Regions from separate parts of the Plantibacter sp. MMLR14_011 genome, predicted to be linked through region 3. Evidence: predicted binding sites of a transcription regulator. Region 3 holds the regulator's gene; each other region holds the start of a gene.
What was found. The regulator HrcA, encoded in region 3, represses chaperone genes, less so after heat shock. The targets are predictions, from matches to a motif close to TTNGCACTCGNNNNNNNCGAGTGCNAA.
Positions count from the first base shown of each region.

Region 1: the regulator HrcA is predicted to act here: its motif matches at 1,849-1,875, upstream of groES (co-chaperone GroES).
Region 2: the regulator HrcA is predicted to act here: its motif matches at 1,822-1,848, upstream of groL (chaperonin GroEL).

Region 1 is NZ_MJGW01000002.1:99,591-103,686, reverse strand. It holds gene BIU99_RS19660 (DUF4190 domain-containing protein) at 1-548, shown strand, start outside; gene BIU99_RS03305 (class I SAM-dependent methyltransferase) at 588-1,793, opposite strand; gene groES (co-chaperone GroES) at 1,952-2,248, shown strand; gene rarD (EamA family transporter RarD) at 2,444-3,382, shown strand; gene BIU99_RS03290 (ABC transporter substrate-binding protein) at 3,570-4,096, shown strand, end outside.
Region 2 is NZ_MJGW01000017.1:570,237-574,332, reverse strand. It holds gene msrB (peptide-methionine (R)-S-oxide reductase MsrB) at 1-73, opposite strand, end outside; gene BIU99_RS11105 (DUF3263 domain-containing protein) at 296-598, shown strand; gene BIU99_RS11100 (LytR C-terminal domain-containing protein) at 620-1,192, shown strand; gene BIU99_RS11095 (cold-shock protein) at 1,478-1,681, shown strand; gene groL (chaperonin GroEL) at 1,886-3,505, shown strand.
Region 3 is NZ_MJGW01000017.1:41,573-45,668, reverse strand. It holds gene hemW (radical SAM family heme chaperone HemW) at 1-485, shown strand, start outside; gene BIU99_RS20250 (DUF4870 domain-containing protein) at 555-1,112, opposite strand; gene hrcA (heat-inducible transcriptional repressor HrcA) at 1,329-2,351, shown strand; gene dnaJ (molecular chaperone DnaJ) at 2,406-3,527, shown strand; gene BIU99_RS08590 (16S rRNA (uracil(1498)-N(3))-methyltransferase) at 3,529-4,096, shown strand, end outside.

The DNA.
Region 1 (4,096 bases), on a different contig from region 3:
AGGCCCAGCAGCCCTGGTCGCCGTACCAGCCGCCGCAGCCCTCCCAGCAGGCTGTCGCGCCGCAGGGCCAGCAGCAGCCGTACGCGCCCCAGCAGCCGTACCAGCCCCAGGGCCAGCAGCAGCCCTACCAACCTCAGCAGCCGTACCAGCCCCAGGGCCAGGCCTCCCCTCCACCGGCGGGTTGGCAGGGCGATCACGCGACCTATCTCCAGACGGTGCCGACGGCGGTCTACCAGGCACCGAGCCAGGGCGGCTACGCCGCGTACCAGCAGTCGCAGACGCAGACCACTGCCGCGTCGACCGGGACCTCACGGAGCACCTGGTCGCTCATCACCGGTCTCGTCGGGCTCGTCGTGTCGGTCTTCGTCGGTTGGGGCTTCCCCCTGTCGATCGCGGCCATCGTCCTCGGATTCGGAGCCAGGCGTCGCGAGCCGCAGGGCCGAGGCCGCGCCCTCACCGGCCTCGTGACCGGGTTCGTCAGTCTCGCCTGCTCCGTCGGCTGGCTCGCCTACAGCGTCGTCGTGATCATCGGGTACGTCTCGACCTGATCCTCCTCGGGACGCTGCGGTCCGGCGGACACCGTCGGGTCAGGCGTCAGCGGCCGGTGTCACCCGTTCGACGAGCAGCGCACTGTGTTTGCCCGCGATCCTCGTGAGGATGATCGTGGCCGAGCCGTCGCCCCTGAGCGCCATGCGCTTCCGGAACGCCGCGGGGTCGACGTCGACGCCGCGCTTCTTGACCTCGAGGACGCCGATCCCGCGATCCCGCATCGTGCGCTTGAGGACCTTCTCGTCCATCGGTAGCCGCTCGAGCACCCGGAAGGTCGTGGCGAACGGCGAGGTCGTCGCCGTGTCGGAGGTCAGGTAGGCGATGCCCTGGCCGAGCATGCCGGCCTCCAAGCGGACGGCGAGGTCGCCGATGAGTCGGGCCCGGATCACCGACCCGTCGGGTTCGTGCACGTAGTCGCCGAGTTCCCTCACGGGGGCGTCATCGGCGTCGGCCTCGGCGTGCAACTCGTGGTGGACGCCGTCCGCAAGGAGGAGCGCGGACCGTCGGATGTCCGGACGGGCCAGCGGGCCGAACCAGAGCGCCATCTCGACGAGCTGTCCGTCGACGGACACCCACTGCGCCTCGGCGTCGTCGGGGATGAGTGAGCGGTCGAATCCGGGCCCGAGCTTGACGCCTGTGGGGAGGCTGGTCGCCGCACCGAAGACCAGGTCGAGGGACGGGGTGTAGTCGGCGGCACTGGACAGCCGCGCGGTGTCGGCGTGTCCTGCGGTGCGCCGCGCGGGATCGAACCAGACCGCGTCGAAGTCATCGAGGGAGACGTCGTCGGCGGCGGCGTTCCGCACGGTCGCCGTGGGGAACGGAGCGAGGTTGTAGCTGGCGATGGCGGCGGTGACCTCGTCGATGTCGACCGCCGTGACCTCCAGGTCGAGCGAGGCCATGGCCATCGAGTCGGCGCCGATGCCGCTGCCGAGGTCGGCGACGCGCGTGAGGCCGGCCCGGGCGAAACGCCCGGCGTGCAATGCGGCGACGGGAAGGCGCGTGGCCTGTTCGAGGCCTGCCTCGGTGAACAGCATGCGGCCGGCGAACGGACCGAACTTGCCGACGGCCTTCTGCCTCAGCCGCGACTGCGTGAGGACCGCCGCGACCAGCTCGGGGGAGTGGCCCTCCTTGCGCAGGCGCCCGACCAGGCGGACGGCCTCGTCCTTCGTCGGGTAGGGCGGCAGGGAGTCGAGGAGCCTGAGGCCGTCGGCCGTGAGGAGTTCGACGAGTTCCGAACGGTCCATGGTCAGTGGGCCTCGGGCGGAGCTGGATGCATCCGGCAACGGTAGCAGCCGCTGATTGGCACTCGCATTGCATGAGTGCCAGAAGATGCCTACACTGGAATCAGCACTCTCGCAGTGTGAGTGCTAACCACGTCTTCGTTTCAAGAAAGAGGTCAACCGTGTCGGTCTCCATCAAGCCGCTCGAGGATCGCATCGTCATCAAGCAGGTCGAGGCAGAGCAGACCACCGCTTCCGGTCTGGTCATCCCCGACACCGCCAAGGAGAAGCCCCAGGAGGGCGAGGTCGTGGCGGTCGGACCCGGTCGCATCGACGACAACGGCAACCGCGTCCCGCTCGACGTCGCCGTCGGCGACAAGGTGATCTACTCCAAGTACGGTGGCACCGAGGTCAAGTACGCCGGTGAGGACTACCTGGTCCTGTCCGCGCGCGACGTCCTCGCAGTCGTCGTCCGCTAGTCACCAGCGCACGGATCCGGCGGCTCAGGCCGCTCAACAGCCCGAATGGCATTCGCCATTCGGGCTGTGTCCGTTTCCGGAGGGTGTCGCGGGGAGTCGCGGGTCTAGCCTGGACCAGTGCAGAACCCCAGCGATCCAGCCGACGTCGACATCCACTCCGTCACCGTTGACGGGGGAGGGGATCGACGTGCGAGTGTGGCCGTGCCCCAGCAGGGGAGCCGGTCCGGACTGCTCTCGGCGGTCGCCGCCTACTGCCTCTGGGGAGCGCTCCCGCTCTACTTCATCGCCCTCGCACCGGCCGGCGCCTTCGAGGTCGTGGCGTGGCGGATCCTCTTCTCCCTCGTCTTCTGCGCCGTCCTCATCCTGGCGACCCGTTCCTGGCGCCGGCTGTTCGGCATCCTCCGCCAGCGCCGCATCGTCCTGACGATGGGCCTCGCCGGAGCGCTCATCTACGTCAACTGGCAGACCTACGTCTACGGCGCGCTCAACGGCCAAGTGGTCGAGGCGTCGCTCGGCTACTTCATCAACCCGATCGTGACCGTCTTCCTCGGCGTCTTCTTCCTCCGCGAGCGGTTGCGTCCAGCCCAGTGGGTCGCGGTGGTCGTGAGTGTGATCGCGGTCCTGGTCCTCGCGATCGGACACGGCAGCGTCCCCTGGATCGCCCTGATCCTGGCCTTCTCATTCGGCCTCTACGGCTACATCAAGAAGCTCGTGGGCGGCTCGGTCGACGCGGTGTCCGGGTTGACGCTCGAGACCGTGTGGCTGATGCCGGTCGCGATCGCCCAGCTCATCGCGGTCGGCGTGACCGGTGGGCTGACCATCGGCACCGCGGGCGTCGGGCACGCCCTGCTCCTCGTCGGCGCCGGCGTCATCACCGCCGTCCCGCTCCTGCTGTTCGCGGCGGCGGCCCGCCGCCTCCCGCTCACCTGGATGGGTTTCATCCAGTACTTCGCACCGATCATCCAATTCGTCGTCGGTGTCGCGGTCCTGCACGAGGCGATGCCGCCGGAGCGCTGGTTGGGCTTCGGTCTCGTGTGGCTGGCGCTCGCGATCCTCACCGTCGACATGCTCGTCGCCTCCACCCGGGGTCGTCGGGTCGTCGGGGCCGAACGACGCCGCTCGACGAGGGTCTGAACAGCGGATTCCAGCGCTGATCGCGCGACCACTGCAGGAAAAGCGCGAAACAGCCCCTCCTGAGGTAACGATTTGGTCGTGTTACACGCTTGTAACGTCAACGACATTGTCCAGCGCACGTGCAGCGGATAACTTGACTCAACGGCAGCCCCTGGAGCTGCCACTCTTCTGACAAGCAAGGAGTACCATGAGCGTCTTTTCGAAGGCCACGGCCGCTCGCTCCCGCCCACGTTCCATCGTTCTCGGTGGTATCGCACTGATCGGAGCCAGCGCGCTGGTCCTGAGCGGTTGCGCCTCGAGTGGTAGCGGCGACAGCGGCAGCAGCAGCAAGCCTGCTGGCGACCTGACCCTGAAGCTCGGCACGGCGTTGCCGCAGACCGGTAACCTCGCGTTCCTCGGCCCGCCCGAGGAGGCCGGTGTCGGTCTCGCGGTCAAGGAGGTCAACGACGCCGACCTCGGCATCAAGATCGACCTGACGCTCGGCGACTCGGGTGACTCCGACAACAAGGCGTACGCGACCGAGGTCCCCCGTCTGCTCTCAGAGGGCGTCACCGCCATCATCGGTGCAGCGTCCTCGGGTGTGTCGAAGCTCTTCATCGACGAAGTCACCGGCGCAGGCGTCATCCAGTTCTCCCCGGCGAACACCTCCGCGGACTTCACCACGTGGGACGACAACGGTCTCTACTGGCGGACGGCGCCGTCCGACGTGCTGCA
Region 2 (4,096 bases), 530 kb from region 3:
GGAGGACCTGATACTGCTCCGGCGTGAGTTCCTCGCGCCACTGCTCATCGGTCTTCGACACGTCGTACGTCATGCTGCTCCATTCGTCTCGGTCATCCTACGTGCGGGGCCGCCTCGTGCATGCGGCTCCCGACGTATTCCATAACACTGCACCGAGCCTGATCCTTCCCGGTGAACGTCGGCCCTCGCCGGGGTGGATGCGGCCCGGCGGCCATCGGCTGAATAGACTTGGAGCACGGCGGACCGGAGCACGACTCCAGGTCGCCGCATCGGCACCGATCGGCAGGAGACGAGCATGCAGTCAGCGTCGCGCACGCCTGCCGATGACGAGGCGTCGACGCCGACGGGCGGCCTCGAGCCGCGCGAGCTCGAGATCCTCGAGTTCGAGTCCCACTGGGTGCAGCACGTCGGGGCCAAGGAGGCCGCCATCCGCGACCGCTTCGCCCTGTCCCCGGCCCGGTACTATCAACTGCTCGGCGCGCTCATCGACTCGCCGTCCGCCCTCGCCCACGACCCCATGCTGATCAAGCGGCTGCAGCGCACCCGCGACGCCCGACTCTCGGCGCGAGGAGCCTCGGCTCCCCGCACCGACGGCTGAGCAGCTCCCGGAGACCACACCATGGCTGAATCCTTCCCGCCCGACCGCTTCGACGAGGTCCCCGACCTCAAGCGCGTCGGCGCACACCGTGCCCCTGCGCCCAAGGGACGCGGCTGGATCGCCTTCCTCGTCGCCGTCGTCGCAACGCTCGTCCTTGTGGGGATCGGCACCTTCGCCCTGTTCGGACTGAACGACCGGATCGACTTCTTCGGCGGCTCGCAGAGCCCGAGCGCCACGCCCACGCCGACCCCCACCCCGACCGAGGCGGCCCCCGTCGTCGACCCCGCGGCCAGCATCCTCGTCCTGAACGGCACACCCACTGCCGGCCTCGCCGCATCGGCGGCGGCGGCGATCACGGCCGCCGGCTTCACGCAGCAGATCCCGACGAGCGACGCCAGCACCGAGGACGTCACGGCGAGCGGCGTCTACTACCAGGATCCGTCGCAGGAGGGCGTCGCCCGCGCCATCGCGAACGCACTCGGCGGTATTCCGATCCAGATCACGGACACGTACGCGATCCCCGTCGAGGAGGGCGAGGCGCCGGTCCTCCGCATCGTCGTCGTGGTCGGCGCGGACTACCAGCCGGCAGCCTGAGCGCGGCTGGAGCAGGTCGATCGGTCAGGTCGCCGGCTCGCCGTGTTTCCGGAGTGTTTCCTCCATGTTGAGTTGTCGTATCACTCCGCCCCGTTTGCCGATTTCGGGGTGAATCCGCGCGGTGCCCCGGATTAGTATCTGGAATTGGCCGCTCATCCCGTCCCGTCTCGACTCGCCCCCGGGTCCGCTTCGGCGCAGGGTGGCCGCCGGGATCCCGATCCCGGATGGCAGGTCCGGGTCCGGCAACAGTCGGGCGCCGAGAGCACGCAGCAATGGGAGTATGAAATGGCGAACGGAACCGTCAAGTGGTTCAACGCTGAGAAGGGCTTCGGCTTCATCACGGTCGACGGCGGCGGACAGGATGTCTTCGTCCACTACTCGGCGATCGACATGAGCGGCTACAAGTCCCTGGAAGAGGGCCAGGCGGTCGTCTTCGAGGTCGGCACGGGAGCAAAGGGGCCCCAGGCCGAAGGTGTGCGCCTGGCGTAGCCGCTGATCAGGCACGCGATTCCTGCGACGCCGTCCACTCCGGTGGGCGGCGTCGTTCGTCGTTCCGGGGCGGATCCCGGGAGTTCGCTCAGGGCTCCGGTGCTCACTTGCACTCCCACCCCCTGAGTGCCAGAATCGACTTAGCACTCGTACTCATTGAGTGCTAACAACGTTCATGACGTCCGGGAGGGACGAAAAACACACATGGCTAAGATCATTGCTTTCGACGAGGAGGCCCGTCGCGGCCTCGAGCGTGGACTGAACATTCTTGCTGACACGGTCAAGGTCACCCTTGGGCCGCGCGGTCGCAACGTTGTCCTCGAGAAGAAGTGGGGCGCCCCCACGATCACCAACGACGGCGTGTCCATCGCCAAGGAGATCGAACTCGACGACCCGTACGAGAAGATCGGCGCGGAGCTCGTCAAGGAGGTCGCCAAGAAGACCGACGACGTCGCTGGCGACGGCACCACCACGGCGACCGTGCTGGCACAGGCGCTCGTTCGCGAGGGCCTCCGCAACGTCGCCGCAGGCGCCGACCCCATCAGCCTCAAGCGCGGCATCGAGAAGGCCGTCGAGGCCGTCACGGTCGAGCTCATCGCCAACGCCAAGGAGGTGGAGACCAAGGAGGAGATCGCTGCGACCGCTTCCATCTCCGCTGGCGACACCACCATCGGCGAGATCATCGCCGAGGCGATCGACAAGGTCGGCAAGGAGGGCGTCGTCACCGTCGAGGAGTCGAACACCTTCGGCACCGAGCTCGAGCTCACCGAGGGCATGCGCTTCGACAAGGGCTACCTGTCGCAGTACTTCGTGACCGACCCCGACCGCCAGGAAGCGGTGTTCGAGGACCCCTACATCCTCATCGCCAACCAGAAGATCTCCGCGATCAAGGACCTCCTGCCGATCGTCGACCAGGTCATCCAGTCGGGCAAGCAGCTCCTCATCATCGCTGAGGACGTCGACGGCGAAGCTCTCGCGACGCTCGTCGTCAACAAGATCCGTGGCATCTTCAAGTCCGTCGCCGTCAAGGCTCCGGGCTTCGGCGACCGCCGCAAGGCTCAGCTGCAGGACATCGCCATCCTCACCGGTGGCCAGGTCATCTCCGAGGAGGTCGGCCTCAAGCTCGAGACCGTCACCCTCGACCTGCTCGGCCGTGCCCGCAAGGTCGTCATCACCAAGGATGAGACCACCATCGTCGAGGGTGCCGGCGACGCCGACGCCATCGCCGGTCGTGTCTCGCAGATCCGCAAGGAGATCGACAACACCGACAGCGACTACGACCGCGAGAAGCTCCAGGAGCGTCTCGCCAAGCTCGCGGGCGGTGTGGCGGTCATCAAGGCCGGTGCAGCGACCGAGGTCGAGCTCAAGGAGCGCAAGCACCGCATCGAGGACGCCGTTCGCAACGCGAAGGCCGCCGTCGAAGAGGGCATCGTCGCCGGTGGTGGCGTCGCCCTGATCCAGGCCGGCAAGACCGCGTTCGAGAAGCTCGAGCTCGTCGGTGACGAGGCGACCGGTGCGAACATCGTCAAGGTCGCCATCGACGCTCCGCTCAAGCAGATCGCGCTCAACGCAGGCCTCGAGCCGGGCGTCGTCGCCGACAAGGTCCGCAACCTGCCCGTCGGACACGGCCTCAACGCCGCGACCGGTGAGTACGTCGACATGCTCGCTGCCGGCATCAACGACCCGGTGAAGGTCACGCGCTCCGCGCTGCTCAACGCAGCGTCGATCGCCGGCCTGTTCCTCACCACCGAGGCCGTCGTCGCCGACAAGCCGGAGAAGAACCCGGCTCCGGCCGGCGACCCGACCGGTGGCATGGACTTCTAAGTCCGACAGCAACACCTGCGCAGGGCGTCTCCTTCGGGAGGCGCCCTGCGTCGTTTCGCCATGCCGCATCGGGGAGGACCCTCGACCTGTATGCCCGTTCCCGCATGGGCCCGTCAGTCGTTGTAGAGACGTGATCGGAACGGCATATCGACGCGTGTGGCATTTCCTATGATCGAGCTATGAGACGCATCGGGGGAGCGGCGATCGCCGCCGTAGTGATTCTGGGGCTGAGCGCGTGCACGCCGGCCGAACCGAAGCCGACGGAGACGTCCACACCGGTGCCGTCCGCGACACCGACCACCGCCCCTGGGCCCACCACCCCGGTCAGCTCGTACGGACTCGGATGCAAGGACCTCGTCCCAGCCGACATCGTCAGCTCGGCACTCGCGCCCTCCGTCGTGCTCGAGGCCCCGTTCACGGATGACGTCAACGCGACACCGATCAATACGGCGCCCGTAGCGCTCGGAGGACTGCAGTGCAGCTGGGGGAACGGGGAGCCCCGCAGTCGGCTGCAGGGAGGCTCTCCGCTCGGGACCGAGCGCTGGGCGCAGGTGCTGGTGCTCCCTCAGGCGTCGGCCCGCTGGCAGCCGT
Region 3 (4,096 bases):
ACCTGCAGGCCGACATGTACGAGCTCGCCGACGACCTCCTCACCGAGGCCGGCTACGGCTGGTACGAGGTCAGCAACTGGGCGACGGACGACACGCACCGCTCCCGGCACAACCTCTCCTACTGGACCGGCGAGGACTGGTGGGGTGTGGGCCCGGGGTCGCACAGCCACGTCGGCGGGGTGCGCTGGTGGAACGTCAAGCATCCAGCGGCGTACGCCCAGCGGATCGCGGCGGGGGAGTCGCCGGCCGCCGGGCGGGAGACCCTGGACGACGAGACCCGTGAACTCGAACGCATCCTGCTGCTCACCCGCACGCGGGACGGCATCCCCATCCGGACGCTCGCCCCCGAGGCTCGCACAGCGGTCGCCGGGCTCATCGCCGAGGAACTGGTCGACGCACGCCAGGCCCTGATCGGACGGCTGGAGCTCACGCGCCGCGGACGGCTCCTCGCCGACGCGGTCGTCCGCCGTCTGGTCGGCGACTGACGCCACCCGAGACGCAGAACAGCCCCGCCCGGCGGACCGGACGGGGCTGTTCTCAGGCGACTCGACGGATCAGGCCTTGATGAACTGGATCGTGAGCGGGTAGCTGTACAGCTCGCCCTTGTTCGCCTTGATCGCGGCGATGATGCTGAACACGATCACGACGACGTAGACGGCGATGATGATGAACAGACCCACGACGACGATCGTCAGGATCGAGCCGACCACGAGCGCGATCAGCATCGTCAGCTGGAAGTTCAGCGCGGTGAGCGTGTGCGCCTTGATGAACGGGCCACGGTCCTTGAGGACCAGGTAGCCGATCAGCGGGGGGATGAATCCGAAGAAGATCCCACCGATGTGGATGAGCGTCGACCAGAGCTTCTCGTCCGACGGGCTCATGGGCTGAGCGGCGGCGTACGGCTGCTGGTACTGCGGGGCGCCTGCGGGCGGCGGCGGGTAGGAGCCGGCAGCGGGCGGCGGCGGCGCGTAGCCACCGGCGGGCGGGGGCGGGTAGGCGCCTGCAGGCGGCTGCTGCGGAGCTGCGGGAGGGGGCGTCGCGCCGTCTCCTGCAGGCGGAACCGACCCGCCCTTCGCTGGGTCGACGGGCGGCTGAGCGTTCGGATCGGACATCTTCGCACCTTTCACGGAGAGTGATATTCAATTGGTCCAGCTGAGCGTATCGCACCAGGTGTCGCTCATCAGGGACCCACGCCTGCGGCCAACGGTATTCCTGGGGCACGGGGCCGCGCAAGGGACGGCTGCGCGGAGGCCACGATATGATTGGCAGTCAGGGTCTTCGAGTGCTGATGGTCGGCGCTCCGAGGTGGATGACGGGAGGAGATCGAGATGGTGTCGGATCGCGGTCTCGAAGTGCTCCGCGTCATCGTGCAGGACTACGTCGCCTCGCGAGAGCCCGTCGGGTCCAAGACGATCGTCGACCGCCACTCCTTCGGGGTCTCTGCAGCCACCATCCGCAACGACATGGCACAGCTCGAGGACGAAGAACTGATCGCCGCCCCGCACACCTCCTCCGGTCGGGTTCCGACCGACAAGGGCTACCGGATGTTCGTCGACCACCTCGCCGACCGCCGCCCGCTGAACAACGCCCAACGGACGGCGATCGAGACCTTCCTCGGTGCGTCCGGCGACCTCGACGAGGTCCTGCACCGCACGGTGCGGCTGCTCTCACAGCTGACGAACCAGGTCGCGCTCGTGCAGTACCCGATGTTCTCCCGGGCACGTGTCCGGCATCTCGAATTGGTGAGCGTCACCCCGAACCGCGTGCTCGCGGTCATCATCCTCGACAACGGCCGCGTCGAGCAGCGGCTCATCGAGACGGAGAGCCCGGTCGACGACGACCTCATCTCGCGTCTCCGCTCGCTGTGCAACGAGGCGGTCGCGGGCCGTCCACTCCTCGACGCCCACGACGCGATCGGCGACGTCCCCGCCGACATCGCCGATCTCGACCGCGCGGCGGCCGTCCGCATCGTCGACGCGGTGCGCGAACAGCTCTCGGCGCAGCGCCAGGACCGCCTCGTCATGGCCGGCGCCGCCAACCTCGCCCGCACCGAAGACGACTTCCCCGGCAGCATCTATCCGGTCCTGGACGCCATCGAGCAGCAGGTCGTGCTGCTCCGGCTCTTCGGTGAGATGGAGTCCGAGCGCGACGGCGTGGTCGCCAGCATCGGGCGGGAGAACGCGTCGTTCGGCCTCGAGACCACGAGCGTCCTCGCCGGGAACTACCGTTCCTCTGGTGGCGAAATCGCCCGGCTCGGCGTCCTCGGCCCCACGAGAATGGACTACGCGAGCAACATGGCTGCGGTCCGCGCCGTCGCCAGGTACCTCTCGCGCATCCTCGACGCCGAGTGACGCATCCTCATCGCGTCCCCCAACACCTTCCGCACCTCGAACGAAAGGCCCTCAGTGGCTGACTACCCCGACCACTACGCAGCACTCGGTGTCGCCAAGGAGGCGACGCCCGAAGAGATCAAGAAGGCGTACCGCCGCCTCGCTCGCGAACTGCACCCCGATGTGAACCCGGGTTCCGACGCCTCGGAGCGGTTCAAAGAGGTCACCCACGCCTACGACGTGCTGAGCGACCCCAAGCAGCGCCAGCAGTACGACCTCGGTCCGCAGGCGGGTGGGTTCGGCGGAGGTGACGCCGGGTTCGGCGGCTTCGGCGACATCTTCGACACCTTCTTCGGCGGGGGTGGCCAGCAGCGCGGACCCAAGTCCCGCCGCGCACGCGGCGAGGACGCCCTGTTGCGCGTCGAACTCGACCTCGACGAGGTCATCTTCGGCACCCACCGCGACCTCGAGGTCGACACCGCCGTGCTCTGCAGCACCTGCAACGGCTCCTGCTGCCAGCCCGGCACCTCACCGGTGACCTGCGACATCTGTCACGGCACCGGCTCCATCCAGCGGGCCGTCCGCTCGCTGCTCGGCAACGTCATGACCTCGGCGCCCTGCGGCACCTGCCGCGGCTACGGCACGATCATCGCGACCCCGTGCGTCACCTGCCAGGGTCAGGGCCGGCTCCGTGCCCGCCGCACCGTCTCGGTCGACATCCCGGCCGGTGTCGACACCGGTCTGCGTCTGCAGATGCCGGGGAGCGGCGAGGTCGGCCCGGCAGGCGGCCCGAACGGCGACCTCTACCTCGAGATGAAGGTCAAGCACCACGACGTCTTCAGCCGCGACGGCGACGACCTGCTGTGCACGCTCGAAGTCCCGATGACCGACGCCATCCTCGGCCGCCAGGTCACCGTCCACGCGCTCGACGGCGACGTCGAGGTCGAGCTGCGACCGGGCGTTCAGAGCTCGGAGGTCATCACGGTCAAGGACCGCGGCGTCACGCGCCTCCGCGGGAACAGCCGGGGTGACCTCAAGATCGGCGTCCAGGTCGTCACCCCGACGAAGCTCGACCACCGCGAACGCGAGCTGATCAAGAGCTTCGCCTCGGGACGACGCCAGGGTGCTCCGGCGCTCGCGCAGTTCCAGCAGGGCCTGTTCGCGAAGATCCGCGACCGCTTCCACGGCGTCGGTTGAGATGAGTTCGCTGTACCTCCGCGAGGACCTCGAATCGACCGGTGTCGGCGACTCGGTGACCCTCCGTGGGCCCGAGGCGAAGCACGCCGTCGCCGTGAGTCGGCTGCGGGTCGGCGAGACGACGTCGATCGGCAACGGTCGTGGCCTGATCGCGACCGGACCAGTCGTGCGCAGCGAGCCGGGCGAGTTGGAGATCCGCGTCGAATCGGTCGTGGTGCATCCGGAGAACCGTCCCGGGCTCGTCCTCGTGCAGGCGCTGGCCAAGGGCGATCGCGACGAACTCGCCATCCAGGCGGCAACCGAGCTGGGTGTCGACCGCATCGTCCCGTGGGGTGCCGAGCGCAGCATCTCCAGGTGGCAGGGCGACAAAGCGGTCAAGGGCCGTGCGCGCTGGCAGCTCATCGTGCGCGAGGCGTCGAAGCAGTCGATCCGCGCCCGGGTACCCGAGGTGGCCGAGGTCGTCGACACCCGTGGACTCGCGGCGATCGTCGCCGGCCGGACCGTCCTCGTCCTCGAACCCAGCGCGGCACTCGCGCTCTCGGAGCTCGACCCGTCGGCACTGCTCGCCG